DNA from 3 places in the Sporolactobacillus terrae genome. Region 2 is predicted to be linked to each of the others. Evidence: riboswitches for the same ligand, from Rfam matches in the RefSeq annotation. Region 2 holds a riboswitch; each other region holds the start of a gene.
What was found. A riboswitch is a leader RNA that binds a small molecule or an ion and turns the genes downstream of it on or off. The one in region 2 is predicted to bind S-adenosylmethionine.

Region 1 (4,519 bases), 1.2 Mb from region 2:
TTATCAAGTAGATGCCAAACAGGTGCGCATTGTTTGTATTGAGCCGACGCCAAAGGCATTGCCGATGTTCAATCGACGGCTTGCTGCATACGGATCGCGCAAGCTTCGCGATCGCGGTGTTGACTTTTTAATTGGGCGTGTGTGCGGATTTGATGGAGCGAAGATTTATTATCGCACGGAGGAACATGTTCGATCGTTAAAGGCAGGGACCTTTGTTTGGACAGGCGGCGTCAGTGGGAGTGCGGTTGTCCGTGATTCAGGTTTTGAAGAGCGGCGCGGTCGCGTGCGTGTCATGGATGACCTGTCGGTTCCGGATCATCCGGAGATACTGATTATCGGTGATTGTTCCGCAGTGATTGATCCAGGCAGCGGGCAACCTTATCCGACGACTGCTCAAATCGCACTGCAACAGGCAGATTGTGCTGCCTACAATGTTAAAGCAATGCTGGATGATAGACCGACAAAGCCGTTTGTTTTCAAGTTTAAAGGGACGGTTTGTTCACTTGGACGCGATGATGCGGTTGGGGAAGTCATGGGTAAAGGGTTAAAAGGTCGTCCGGCATCCGTGATGAAAAAGGTGATTGAAAACCGTTCACTGGTAAAGATCGGCGGTGTTGAAACCATGCTGAAGAAGGGCAGATTCAGTTAGGCTGCAGTCATAATATAAGGGAGCCTGCGTATGCAGACTCCCTTATGCAATAACCCCTGTAATGTAACACATCTCTTTTTTTATTTTGCTTCTACTGTATCTGGAATTTTTGCAAGTGCTTGATCCAGATCGTAGATAATATCGTCTACGGTTTCAACGCCGATAGATACACGAATCAGTTCAGGTGTTACACCGGTAACCGCCTGTTCCTCCGGTGTCAGTTCTGCATGTGTGGTGCTTGCCGGATGAATGATCAGCGACTTCGCGTCGGCGACATTTGCCAGCAAGGAGAAGAGATTCACGTTATTAATCAGTGCTTTGCCGGCTTCACGGCCTCCTTTAACGCCGAATGTAAAGATCGAGCCGGCGCCTTTTGGGAAGTATTTTTTCGCAAGGTCGTGGTACGGGTTATCTTCTAAGTCAGGATAATTAACCCATGTGATTTTCGGATGGTTATTCAAGTATTCGGCGACCTTGCGGGCATTCTGAACATGGCGTTCTACCCGAAGCGAGAGCGATTCAAGGCCTTGCAGGAATAAGAAAGCATTTTGCGGGCTGATGGTTGCACCGGTGTTGCGCAACAGCTGAACACGCGCTTTTGCGGCAAAGGAAGCCGGAGCGAGGTCTGCGTAAACTAAACCGCCGTAGCTTTTGTCCGGTGTCGTAAAGTCCGGGAACTTGCCGCTTGCACGCCAGTCGAATTTTCCGCCGTCTACGATGATGCCGCCAATCGCAGTGCCATGACCGCCAATGAATTTTGTAGCGGAATGTACAACAACATCGGCGCCAAATTCAATCGGACGAACAAGGTAAGGTGTACCGAATGTGTTATCGACGATCAGTGGAATATTGTATTCATGAGCAATGTTCGCAACGGCTTCAATATCAAGGATGTTGATTTTCGGATTTCCGATTGTTTCACCGTAAAGCGCTTTGGTATTATCCTGAATCGCATTGCGGAAGTTTTCCGGATCATCCGGATCAACGAAGGTAACATCGATGCCGAGCTTTTTCAAGGTCACGTTAAACAATTCGTAGGTTCCGCCGTACAATGTCGACGCTGCAACAATGTGATCGCCGCTGTTTGCAACATTTAAGATCGAATAGGTGATTGCTGCGAGTCCTGAAGCGGTTGCTAGTGCGGCAGATCCGCCTTCAAGCTGAGCGACACGCTGTTCAAAGACATCCTCGGTAGGATTCATAATTCGTGCATACACGTTACCCGGTCGTTTCAGTTGGAAAAAATCGGCTGCTTCATCCGCATCTTTAAAAACAAACGATGTTGTTTGATAAATCGGCACTGCACGTGCGCCTGTTGCAGGATCAGGCACCTGTCCTGCGTGGACCTGCAGCGTTTCAAATCCGTACTTGTGTTCTTCTGCCATGTGAATCGCTCCCTTTGTTCATTTCGAGTACATTAAATAAAATCTTAGAAGAAGGTGCGTGAGCAGATGATGAAAAAGCCGCTTCTCGCAGACTATTGAGAAGCGGCTTATATCGCCGATGCTAGTCTTATCTGCCAGAAATTAATCTGCTGGAATTAACACCATACACCGATGTGCTGGTTGTCGGGCTTCTCAGGGCCAGTCCCTCCGCCGCTCTTGATAAGATTCATTTAATTGAGTTAAGTTTAGCTTCGCCCAAGGGGTTTGTCAAGATAAAATAAGTAAAAAGATCGGAATAATTATATTTAAGAAAACTCAGTTGCCGATGCACTGTTCAATTGCGTGACCACGCGGCCTATCGGTTCTGAATGGCAAAAAAGAGGGTCTCAGTGTCCAAAGACAGGATGAGACCCTCTTTTTAAAATGCACTGTAATGCTCAAAATTAATAAAGACCGTCGACGTCTTCCTTGGTGCTGATATAAATATTCTTGGTTTGCGTGTATGCATCGAGAATGCTCTTGTATGTTTCGCGTCCGATTCCGGATTTCTTATAGCCGCCAAACGGAGCGCCGGCAGGGAGCTGGTTGTAGGTGTTGACCCACATGCGTCCGGTGCGTACGCCGCGAGCGACACGCAATGCTTTGTTAATATCCTTTGTCCAAACCGCGCCGCCGAGCCCGTAATCCGATTCGTTCGCCAGTTTAATTACTTCATCGGCATCTTTAAATTTAATGACAGTTGCAACCGGTCCAAAGATTTCTTCCTGGGCAATACGCATGGTGTTCTTTGCATCTGCAAGCAAGGTTGGCGCCATGAATACCCCTTTATCTAGGTTGTTGTCTGTCAGCTGGCAGCCGCCGGTAACAAGTTTTGCGCCTTCGTCCTGACCGATTTTTACGTAATCAAGAATTTGACTCAATTGATGTTTGTTGACTTGAGCGCCCATTTGTACGCCATCTTCCCAAGGGAGACCGACTTTTACTTTTTCGAATGCTTCTTTCAAAGCGGCTACAAATTTATCATAAATCCCTTCCTGAATGAAGATTCGAGAACCGGCGCAGCATACTTGACCTTGGTTGAATAGAATACCGAGTTGTGCGCCTTCAATGGCACGTTCCCAAGGGGCATCATCGAAGAAGATGTTTGCCGATTTGCCGCCGAGTTCGAGTGTTGCCGGAATGAGCCGTTTTGCGGCTGCTTCGGCAACCTCATAACCAATCTGGGTCGACCCGGTAAACGCAAGTTTAGCAAATCCTTCGTGGTGCAGCATGTAGTCGCCTGAATCCGATCCGCGTCCGGTGATGACGTTCACAACACCAGCAGGAAGCGCTTGATCAAGGAGCTTCGCGAGTTCAAGCAAACTGAGCGATGTTGAGGACGATGGATGGATTACAACCGTATTCCCCGCAGCAATCGCCGGGGCAATCTTCCAAGCTGCCATCAGCAATGGGAAATTCCAAGGGATGACTTGGCCGACAACCCCTAATGATTCTTTTAAGTTAATTGTTAATGTATTTTCATCCAGAGCGTTTGCTGTGCCTTCTTCAGAGCGGATGACGCCTGCGAAATAGCGGAAGTGATCTGCACTAGCCGGAACATCAATGTTTGTTGTTTCCCGGAGCGGTTTGCCGTTATCCAACGTTTCAACAAGTGCAAGATGTTCGGTATTTTCGTCGATCAGATCGGCAATTTTCAGCAGGATGGCGCTTTTTTCCTGAACGCTGGTGTCTTTCCATGTTTCAAAAGCCTTTGTCGCTGCTTCAACTGCAGCGTCTACATCGGCATGGCTAGCGTCAACGAATTCAGTCAGCTTTTCGCCGTTGCTTGGGTTATAGCTTGCGATCTTTTTGCCTTCCGTGCCTGTGACCCATTTTCCTCCAATATATAATTTGTATTCTGAATCTACTGCGTGTTCCAGGACTGTGTCTTGAATGCTCATTGCACATCTTCCCTTCAAGTCAGAATTTAGTGTAATTAATATCACAGGTATATTGTAATACAGACATATAAAAATTAAAAAGAAAACGCTCTCTTATTTTAAAAACTATGATTTGAGCGAATCTGCCTCATTCAAATGGATAACGGATTCCCCATTGATCACGGATGTTGGTCATCATCTGCATGACATCGTTTGTCAGACGCGCAGTCTGTTCCGTGATCGCTCCGCTGACCGCAGCATTCATGTGATCATATTCATAAACCATTGCTTTTGCAGTACTGCCGGCTTTGATCACTTCCGTGCGACCATCCGGATAAGTGATGGTTGCTTGGTCTGCTCTTGGAAAGTTGTCCACGGTAATGTAGGCTTTATCGCCGGTCACAATACCACGTTTCGGCAGCTTTGCGCGCATGGTTAAAGTGACGACCGCCATCTCGTCATCCGGATTTTTTAAAATAATTCCCGATTGTTCATCGACACCGGTCTCAAACGGTTTAACCGTTGTTAAGATTTCATCAGGCTGACTGGTTAAGAAGAAGCGTGCA
Region 2 (4,519 bases):
GCGGCTGCAGTGACGCTCGCACTGATCTCGGACAGCACAGCGGTATCTTTTGGCGCGGTGGGTACGCCGATTTCGGTTGGTTTAAGCAACATTGTTACGAGTAACCCCGACTTTTTCCGTGAAATTGGACAAACCATTACGATTCTTGATCTTTTTGCCGGTTCGTTTCTACCTGTTTTATTAATCTATGTACTGACGCGTTTTTTCACCAATGCACAGGAGAAGGAAAAAGGTGTGTTGCGTTCGATGCTCCCATGGGCGCTGGTTGTCGGCTTTTCATATACATGGTCTGCGCTCGCGTATGCATTTTTCTTTGGCTATGAATTTGTTTCGATTTTGGCTTCCATTACAGCACTGGCCGTAGCTTCAATTACGGCCGCGCGCGGTTGGCTGCTTCCGAAAAAAGAATGGAAGGGCGCGCTTCGCAGTGATTTTAAAGAAGATACCGAACCGCAGACCATGAGCCTGCTTGCTGCTTGGGCACCTTATATTGCGGTAGTTATTCTACTGCTGCTTACACGTATTGTGCCGCCGATCCATCATGTTGCGACGACTGCGTTCGACCTGTCATGGAATAACATCCTTGGGATTAAAGAAGTTCATTCTGAATGGAAGCTGTTGTACTCACCAGGAACGATCTTAACGGTTTCGGCACTTCTGGCACTCATTTTTCAACGGACACCGGCCGAAGCGTTCATATGGGGTGCTAAAATTTCGCTTCGCTCGATGAAAACAACGGCAATTGCCTTGGTTGCAACCTTAATTATGGTTCAAGTATTCAGTAATTCCGGACTGACAACAAAGGATCTCGTCAGCATGCCGGAGTATATTGCCCAAGCTTTTTCGGGAAGTCTTGGCGGGATTTGGCTGGCCGCTGCTCCCTTTCTTGGGGAACTGGGTTCGTTTATTACCGGAAGCGGAACGGTATCCAATCTAACATTCTCCCCAATTCAATTTGATGTTGCGATGGATGCGGGCCTTGATCCGCGGCTTGTACTGGCCTTGCAAGTGATCGGCGGTTCAGCGGGCAGCATGATGTGTATTCATAACGTCGTTGCTGCAAGTGCCGTTGTCGGACTTGCCGGCAAAGAAGGCGAGATTATTCGTAAGACCGTTGCTCCTGCCATCCTCTATAGCGTTCTGGCAGGGTTAGCCGCTTATCTGATCACTTTATTTTTCTGAACTGAACCAGAAATAGTGGAAAAAGAATCTTCAATCTATAGAAAGAGCCCCTAAAATCATATCCCAAGGATTTGATTTCAGAGGCTCATTTTTCGTTATTCAGTGCGGTTAATTTTTATTGATCAGTCCATACTTTTTTTGCAGTTGTGACAACACGTTTTAATTTCGCCCATTGCTGAGCTTCAGTTAACTTGTTGCCTTCTTCAGTGGATGCGAAACCACATTGTGTGGACAAACATAGATTTTTTAATGGAACAAAAGTGGCTGCTTCTTCAATCCGTTTTTGCAGCTTTTCTTCAGATTCCAGTTCAGGAAACTTGGACGTTATCAGACCTAGAACAACCTTTTTGTCAGCACCATTTTGGAAAATTTCTCCAAGCGGCGCAAAGTCGCCGGCGCGTTCATTATCATATTCGAGAAAATAGCCGTCGATGTTAAGCTGTGCGAGATAGGAAGCAACCGGTCCGTAGCCACCGGAGAACAGGAAGGTGGAGCGGAAGTTGCCGCGACAAATGTGCATGGTGACCGTTAAATCTTCAGGAAGATCTTTGACTGCAGCGTTGATCACCGTGACACCATCTTGTGCGATTTGTTCAGCGCTTGCTTTTTCTTCATTGCTTTTTGCATTGCTGATTCGGTCGATCAGGAAGGCCCAAGTCGTGTCATCGAGTTGAAGATAGCGGCAGCCAAGTTCGTAGAAATGCAGGATCGTTTGCCGATAGGCGGTTGCGAGATCTGCTAAGAAGTCGGCACGTGTTTCATAGAAGTTAACCGCTTGATCATCTCGGTGGTCACGGAAGTAGAGTGTAGGACTTGGGATCGTTTGTTTTGCCAGCACGCCTTCAGGTACGATACGCTGCAAGTATGTAAATGCCTCGTAGAATGGATGGTTCGGATTGTAGGCAACTTTGTCGACGAAGCGGACGTTGGTGTCACGCGTTTTTGCACCTTTAAATTTATAGCTTTCATGTTGTGAATAGGTCTCAACGCCGTTGAGATTGGCGAGAAAATCCAAATGCCACCAGCTGCGACGAAATTCACCGTCGGTTACGGCTTTTAGTCCTAATGCAATTTGCTTATCGACGATTTTCTTGATCTCCTCATCTTCGACTTTGGTCAGTGCAGCTTGGTCAATTTTTCCTTCATGAAAGGCTTCTCGTGCTTCTTTCAATGCTTGTGGACGCAAGAGACTTCCTACTTGGTCGAAACGGAATGGCGCTTTTTTTGCTGTGCTTACGGTCATTTCTTTATCCTCCTCAATTTTTATGGCACAATCATTCATCATGCAGGAGACCTAAGTGATCAACCGGGTGCTTTAGAGCAAATAAAAAAGTCTTCTTTATTTGGGAATAAGAAGACTGTGCGTTCGGGTCTCTTCTTATCCCTCCGGCGTTTTAAATGCCGGCTGGGATTAGCACCTTGTCGCAAAACGACGGTTGCTGAAGCGTCATCAGGCCAGTCCCTCGGCTTCTCTAGATAAGAATGATTGATTCATTGATTTGATTGTCTTGAAGTCTACGCTAAATCGGTTGGCTTTTCAAGCTTTTTTAGCCAATTTGCAAAAAACGATCGTCTGTTCAAAGCAGGCATAATTTTTGACAAGCAGTGCCATCCTTTTTTACGCTAAAGTTATTCTCGTATGAAGCTGGTGATTTAATGGAAAAGGTGAAAATCGGTCGAACGGAACTAACTGTAAATCCACTTGGGCTTGGAACAAATAAAATTGGTGGGTATAACTTGTTTCCCAATCTTGATGATGAGACGGGAAAGCAGGTGGTTCAAACGGCCATTGACCACGAGGTTGAAATGATTGATACCGCATTTATGTACGGGCTCGGTCATTCTGAAGAACTGATCGGTGACGTGCTGAAGAACAATGATCGTGAAAAAGTAATTTTGGCAACGAAAGGCGCGCAGCAAATTGCTGCGGATGGCGCTGTCACGTTGAGTAATAATCCTGAATTTCTGACGCAAGCAGTTGATGAAAGTCTGAAACGACTGCAGACCGATTATTTGGATATCTTTTATATCCATTTTCCAGATCAGGACACGCCGAAGGCAGAAGCGGTCGGAGCGCTTCAGCGTTTGAGAGAAGCGGGCAAGATTCGGGCAATCGGCATTTCGAATTTTAGCTTGGAACAAATTAAAGAAGCTGATGCAGACGGTTATGTTGATTTAGTCGAAAATCAATACAATTTGCTGCAGCAGGATGCGATGCGTGAAGTCGTCCCTTATCTGAAGGAGCGTGGGATTACCTTTGTGCCTTATGAACCGTTTGCTGCCGCACTTTTGACCGGACGCTACAACCCGGATAACTTGCCGCATTTTGAAGCAGGCGATCACCGTCTGACGATTGATTTGTATCAACCGGATCAATTGAAGCGAAATGTTGAAAAAGTTGAAAAGCTGAAACCGATCGCTTCGCACTATGGTGTCACAACGGCACAACTTGTTCTTGCTTGGTACATGAAGAATCCGCTGATCGGACCCGTGATTCCCGGGGCGCGTACACCGGAACAACTGCTGGCGAATGTGGCAAGTGTTTCTACAGCGCTTCGGGATGAGGATTACCAAACGATCGATCATGTCTTTGCCTCATCGAATTTGTAATCAGTTGAGCAGTCTCATGCTAATGGAGTATGATGAGAAGTGCAGTACAGGGGACGCTTGATCGCGCAATTTTATTATCTGAATGTATGAAGAACCGCAAAAGGTTAAATAAAGAATGGAGCAGCCGTTTTCGAGGGGTTTCCTCGCTGAAGCGGCTGCTTTTTCTTTGTGCGCTTCACCAGGCATGTGTGTCTTTTTCTACATAATAGGTGTTCTAACTTTCGGCATCCCTAGGATGTGCATACACATAAGAGAAGGAGGTTGTTTAATAATGGCTAAATACAGTATTCATGCCGGACATAATTCCTTTGTTCCTGGTGCTCAGGGGTTTATCAAGGAAGAAGTCGTTAATCGGCAAATCAAGAACGCGGTTATCAACGATCTTCGAGCAGCAGGTCATACGGTCTACGATGATACGGATGACCAAGCAAAAACACAAAACGAGAATCTTGCTGCAATTGTGCGCAAAATAAACAGCCACACTAATCTCAGTTTAGTCGTCTCGATCCATTTAAATGCAGGCGGTGGAACGGGGATTGAGGTTTACCAACCCGATATACGAACAAATGGGGTTGCGCAGCGTGTGCTCAATGCAGTTTGCGCGGTAACGGGATTAAAAAACCGCGGCGTCCACACGAATTCGAGTTTATATGTTCTGCGCAATACGACTGCTCCTGCGATTCTGGTTGAATGCGGCTTCGTGGATCATCAAAGCGATGCAACTTTC
Region 3 (4,519 bases), 1.5 Mb from region 2:
TACTTTTACGAGAAAAATGTAACCTTTCGAAACAGTGATCAAGCTTTGATGAAATCCGTTGACAGTCCTGACGTCCCAAGAATGAACCAAAGACCCATGCCGGGCGGCGGAATGGTCGAGCAGCGCCTGCGCAATCCAAGACTCTATTGGGTCATTGTTAATGCGAAGAATGAACAAAAAAAATCCAGTCTGGATTTTGCTGAGGGCACCCAAGTTTCCAAGCAGTTTTTCAAACCTTTTTTAACCGCAACATCAGAAAATAGTGTTGAACAGCGAGTGGATGACAATTATTACCATTTACTCGTCAGAAAAGCAGATATCGATGGACAAGCCTTTAAAGTTATTTTTATTAACGATGTGACTGCGGAAAAGAATCTCTTAAACACCCTTCAGATGATTATTTTGTTAGGGCTTGCCATTGGCGCTTTTGTGTCGATCATTGCCGGCTACTTTCTGGCGTGGCGTGCGCTTCAGCCGATTGAAAAGGCGTGGAATCGACAAAATCGGTTTGTCGCCGATGCGTCTCATGAGTTGCGTACGCCGCTTTCAATCATTCAATTGAAAATCGAAGGACTGTTGCGGCAACCGCGGCAAAAAGTGCAGGAATCCGGCGAGGACATTGCAGTGATGCTTGATGAGACACGCCGCCTCTCCAAGCTTGTCGGCAATTTACTGACCCTTGCCCGTAGTGATGCCAACCGTCTTGAAGTCACACTCGCGCCGTTTGACCTAAAGGCAATGATTAAAAAGGTAACAGAGCCATTCTCGGAGATGGCTGAATTTGAAGAGAAAGCATTTTCACTTGAAGTATCGGAAGATCCCATTTATATTAATGGGGATGAACAGCGTGCGCATCAGCTGCTCGTTATTCTACTCGATAATGCGATGAAATTCACATCGAAAAATGGAGCGATTCAAGTGGCTTGCTCGCGTGAAAACAAATTTGCCAAGCTGACCATATCGGATAGCGGCTGCGGACTTTCTGAGAAAGAACTCCCGCATATTTTCGATCGGTTCTATCAGGTCGATCAATCGCGAACGGAACGAAAAGGGACCGGTCTCGGGCTGTCGATCGCCGATTGGATCGTCAGCAAACATCGTGGCAAAATCGAAGTAGAAAGCGAGCTGGGCAAAGGGACAACCTTTACGGTACGGCTGCCATTAATGAAAAACGAGCCGGAGATTGAGCGCAACGCGCAAGGAGAGGATGCGGAACATGACGAAAAAGCTTGAGAAGGCCACGTTCGCCGGAGGCTGTTTCTGGTGCATGGTCAAGCCTTTTGATACATTGCCGGGCATCGAATCGGTGGTTTCCGGTTATACAGGCGGAACCGTTGAGAATCCGACCTATGAACAAGTGAAAACAGGGACAACCGGCCATATGGAAGCCATTCAGGTCATCTTTGATCCAACGCTGTTTCCTTATGAAAAACTGCTTGAGCTTTACTGGACACAGGTTGATCCAACCGATGATGAGGGACAATTCTTTGATCGCGGCTCTAATTACCGAACCGCGATTTTTTATCATAATGCGGAGCAAAAGGGGCTGGCGGAGCAATCGAAAGCAGTCCTGGCAGCAAGTGGACGCTTCCACAAGCCGATTGTGACGCGGATTCTTCCGGAAGCGCCGTTTTATCCGGCCGAGGAAGAACATCAGAAATTTTACAGGAAACACCCGGACCGCTATAAAGCTGAACGTGAGGAGTCCGGACGCGATGCGTTTATTAAGAAAACGTGGGGGAATGAGTAATCAGAGTGGCTTATTCATGACGTTGCGGAAAACCACAAAAAGTCGTCCATCACGCAGGGAGGAAGCGGATGGATTACTTTTTGTTTTCTTTTTAAGACCCAAATCACGTGCAAATTAATCAATCGTGCTGCAGCGTTAAGGAAAGCGTTAAATCCGTGCTTTCCTTAGACCAATTCAAAAGCTCAAGAATTTGTCCCTTCTTAAGTGCAAACGAAACGCTTTACGCTTGTCACAGGATGAGCTAGGGAAGAAATGCCAAGTGTCACGGCAAACAATTAATGCCATTGAAAATAATAAGTATGATCCGACATTAAAACTAGCGTTTAAGCTGGCAGATGTATTAGGAACCTCGGTGGATCATTTATTTGATCATGAATAAAGTCTTGAAAAAATCGCGACAGTCATGTAAACTATTTAACAACTAAACAAGATGTTTTGATTCTTATCAAGAGAAGCCGAGGGACTGGCCCGATGAAGCTTCAGCAACCGTCGCGTATGTGCGACAAGGTGCTAATTCCAGCAGACGGCAACGCAGTCTGAGGGATAAGAAGATACATGGCGGATAAAGCCTTCTTCTTATCGAAGAAGGCTTTTTTAATACGCTTTTTTGGCACATGAGTTGGAACTTGATATTTTTTGGGAGGCATGTAGCATGGCGTCATATCAAACAGAAACAAAGCTCGCACAAATTGGCAATGGCTTTGATGAACTTGGGGCGGTGAATACACCAATCTATTTATCGACTGCCTACAAGCATGAAGGAATCGGAATTTCAAAAGGCTTCGACTACACGCGGACCGGCAATCCGACACGTTCAATTCTCGAAAAAGCGATTGCCGATGTTGAAGGCGGTCAAGAAGGTTTTGCCTGCAGCTCGGGAATGAGTGCCATCCAACTGGTGTTCCAGTTATTCAGCAGTGGTGATCATATTATTGCGTCACGAGACTTGTACGGCGGCACTTTTCGTCTCTTTGACATTCTCAAGGAGCAGTATCATCTTTCATTTTCCTACTGGGACGGCGAAAACCTTGATGAATTGACTGATCTTGTCTGTCCGGAGACGAAAGCGATCTTTATCGAGACGCCAACCAATCCGCTGATGCACGAGGTTGATTTGTCGGCGATTGCCAAAATCACAAAGCAAAACGATTTGCTGTTGATCGTGGACAATACGTTTTATACGCCAATCCTGCAGCGACCGATTGAACAAGGTGCCGATCTTGTTGTACACAGCGCGACCAAGTATTTAGCCGGACACAATGATGTGCTGGCCGGTCTTGTTGTCTCGAACGTCACGAAGGTGACTGAGAAACTGCGTCTCTACCATAACGGCTGCGGCGCCGTCCTTGATCCATTTTCTTCTTGGTTGGTGATTCGTGGATTGAAGACCCTTGCTTTGCGGATACGCCAGCACCAAGACAATGCGCGTAGAATTGTCACTTATCTTGAAGAACAGCCGTTTGTGACGAAGGTGCTCTACCCGGGAAAAGGCGGCATGGTCAGCTTTGAATTAACCTCACCGAAGCAGATTGAACCGTTCCTGACTGCGCTAAATCTGATTACCTTCGCGGAAAGTCTCGGCGGAGTCGAAAGCTTGATTACTTATCCGGCAACGCAAACCCATGCGGATATTCCTGAAGCACTGCGCTTGAAATACGGTTTGTCCAATTCGCTGCTGCGTCTATCAACTGGTATTGAACATTCGGACGACTTGATTGCCGATCTTGATCAAGCCTTTGAATCTTTGAAAGTAGGAGTGGTTGAACATGAGTGAGTCGGTACAGTTTTCAACGAAATTGATTAAAGAGACCGTTGCGGTTGATCCGCAAACCGGTGCGGCGAATGTACCGGTGTATCTCTCGTCAACCTTCCATCAAAAGGATTTTGATCATTTTGGAAAATACGATTATACCCGCTCTGGAAACCCAACCCGCGAAGCGCTTGAAGATGCAATAGCAGCGCTTGAAGGCGGCGAACGCGGCTTTGCTTTTGCCTCAGGTATGGCAGCAATTTCAACTGCATTTTTACTTCTGTCTGCAGGCGATCATGTCGTTGTTCCGAAAAATGTTTATGGCGGAACGTTTCGCATCTTGACTCAGGTGCTTGGCCGATTTGGTATCGCTCATACGTTTGTCGACACGACAGACCTTGAAGAGGTCGAGCAGGCGATCCGTCCGAATACGAAGGTAATCTATGTGGAGACGCCATCGAATCCCACTTTGCGCGTGACCGATATCCGCGCAATTGCTCAACTTGCGAAAGCACATCGATGTTTGACTTTTGTCGATAATACATTTATGACGCCGGTGTTCCAGCGCCCGCTCGATCTGGGTGCTGATCTGGTACTGCACAGTGCGACGAAATTTATTTCCGGACATAGCGATGTGGTTGCTGGGCTTGCTGTTGCCGCTTCTAAGGAAATTGCCGACAAGATTTACTTCCTTCAAAACGCGCTTGGCGCGGTGCTCGGTGTTCAGGATTCATGGCTGCTGCTCCGCGGACTGAAGACGCTTGATGTCCGCATTCGTAAATCGGCGGAGTCGGCGCAGCGCATTGCCGAATTTTTTGAAGTACGGCCTGAGGTGAAGCGCGTTTTTTATCCGGGACTCGCCGATCATCCAGGGGCAGCACTGCATGCTCGGCAGGCCTCTTCCGGCGGCGCGGTGCTTTCCTTTGAACTCAAGAATGAAGCAAGTGCCCGGGCGTTTGTCAATCACGTGAAACTGCCCGTATTCGCGGTCAGTCTCGGTGCCGTGGAGTCTATTTTGT

Region 1: another riboswitch for S-adenosylmethionine. It lies ahead of K7399_RS12655 (O-acetylhomoserine aminocarboxypropyltransferase/cysteine synthase family protein); the one in region 2 lies ahead of K7399_RS02400 (vitamin B12 independent methionine synthase).
Region 3: another riboswitch for S-adenosylmethionine. It lies ahead of K7399_RS11390 (PLP-dependent transferase); the one in region 2 lies ahead of K7399_RS02400 (vitamin B12 independent methionine synthase).

The regions. Positions count from the first base shown of each region.
Region 1 is NZ_CP082837.1:2,653,196-2,657,714, reverse strand. Features, by position in the region: gene K7399_RS12660 (NAD(P)/FAD-dependent oxidoreductase) at 1-649, shown strand, start outside; gene K7399_RS12655 (O-acetylhomoserine aminocarboxypropyltransferase/cysteine synthase family protein) at 730-2,034, opposite strand; SAM riboswitch class I at 2,159-2,260, opposite strand; gene K7399_RS12650 (aldehyde dehydrogenase family protein) at 2,478-3,974, opposite strand; gene K7399_RS12645 (Gfo/Idh/MocA family protein) at 4,102-4,519, opposite strand, start outside.
Region 2 is NZ_CP082837.1:528,902-533,420, forward strand. Features, by position in the region: gene K7399_RS02395 (L-lactate permease) at 1-1,182, shown strand, start outside; gene K7399_RS02400 (vitamin B12 independent methionine synthase) at 1,298-2,425, opposite strand; SAM riboswitch class I at 2,558-2,665, opposite strand; gene K7399_RS02405 (aldo/keto reductase) at 2,839-3,792, shown strand; gene K7399_RS02410 (N-acetylmuramoyl-L-alanine amidase) at 4,064-4,519, shown strand, end outside.
Region 3 is NZ_CP082837.1:2,370,180-2,374,698, reverse strand. Features, by position in the region: gene K7399_RS11405 (sensor histidine kinase) at 1-1,233, shown strand, start outside; gene msrA (peptide-methionine (S)-S-oxide reductase MsrA) at 1,217-1,750, shown strand; gene K7399_RS11395 (helix-turn-helix transcriptional regulator) at 1,941-2,129, shown strand; SAM riboswitch class I at 2,190-2,300, shown strand; gene K7399_RS11390 (PLP-dependent transferase) at 2,403-3,524, shown strand; gene metC (cystathionine beta-lyase) at 3,517-4,519, shown strand, end outside.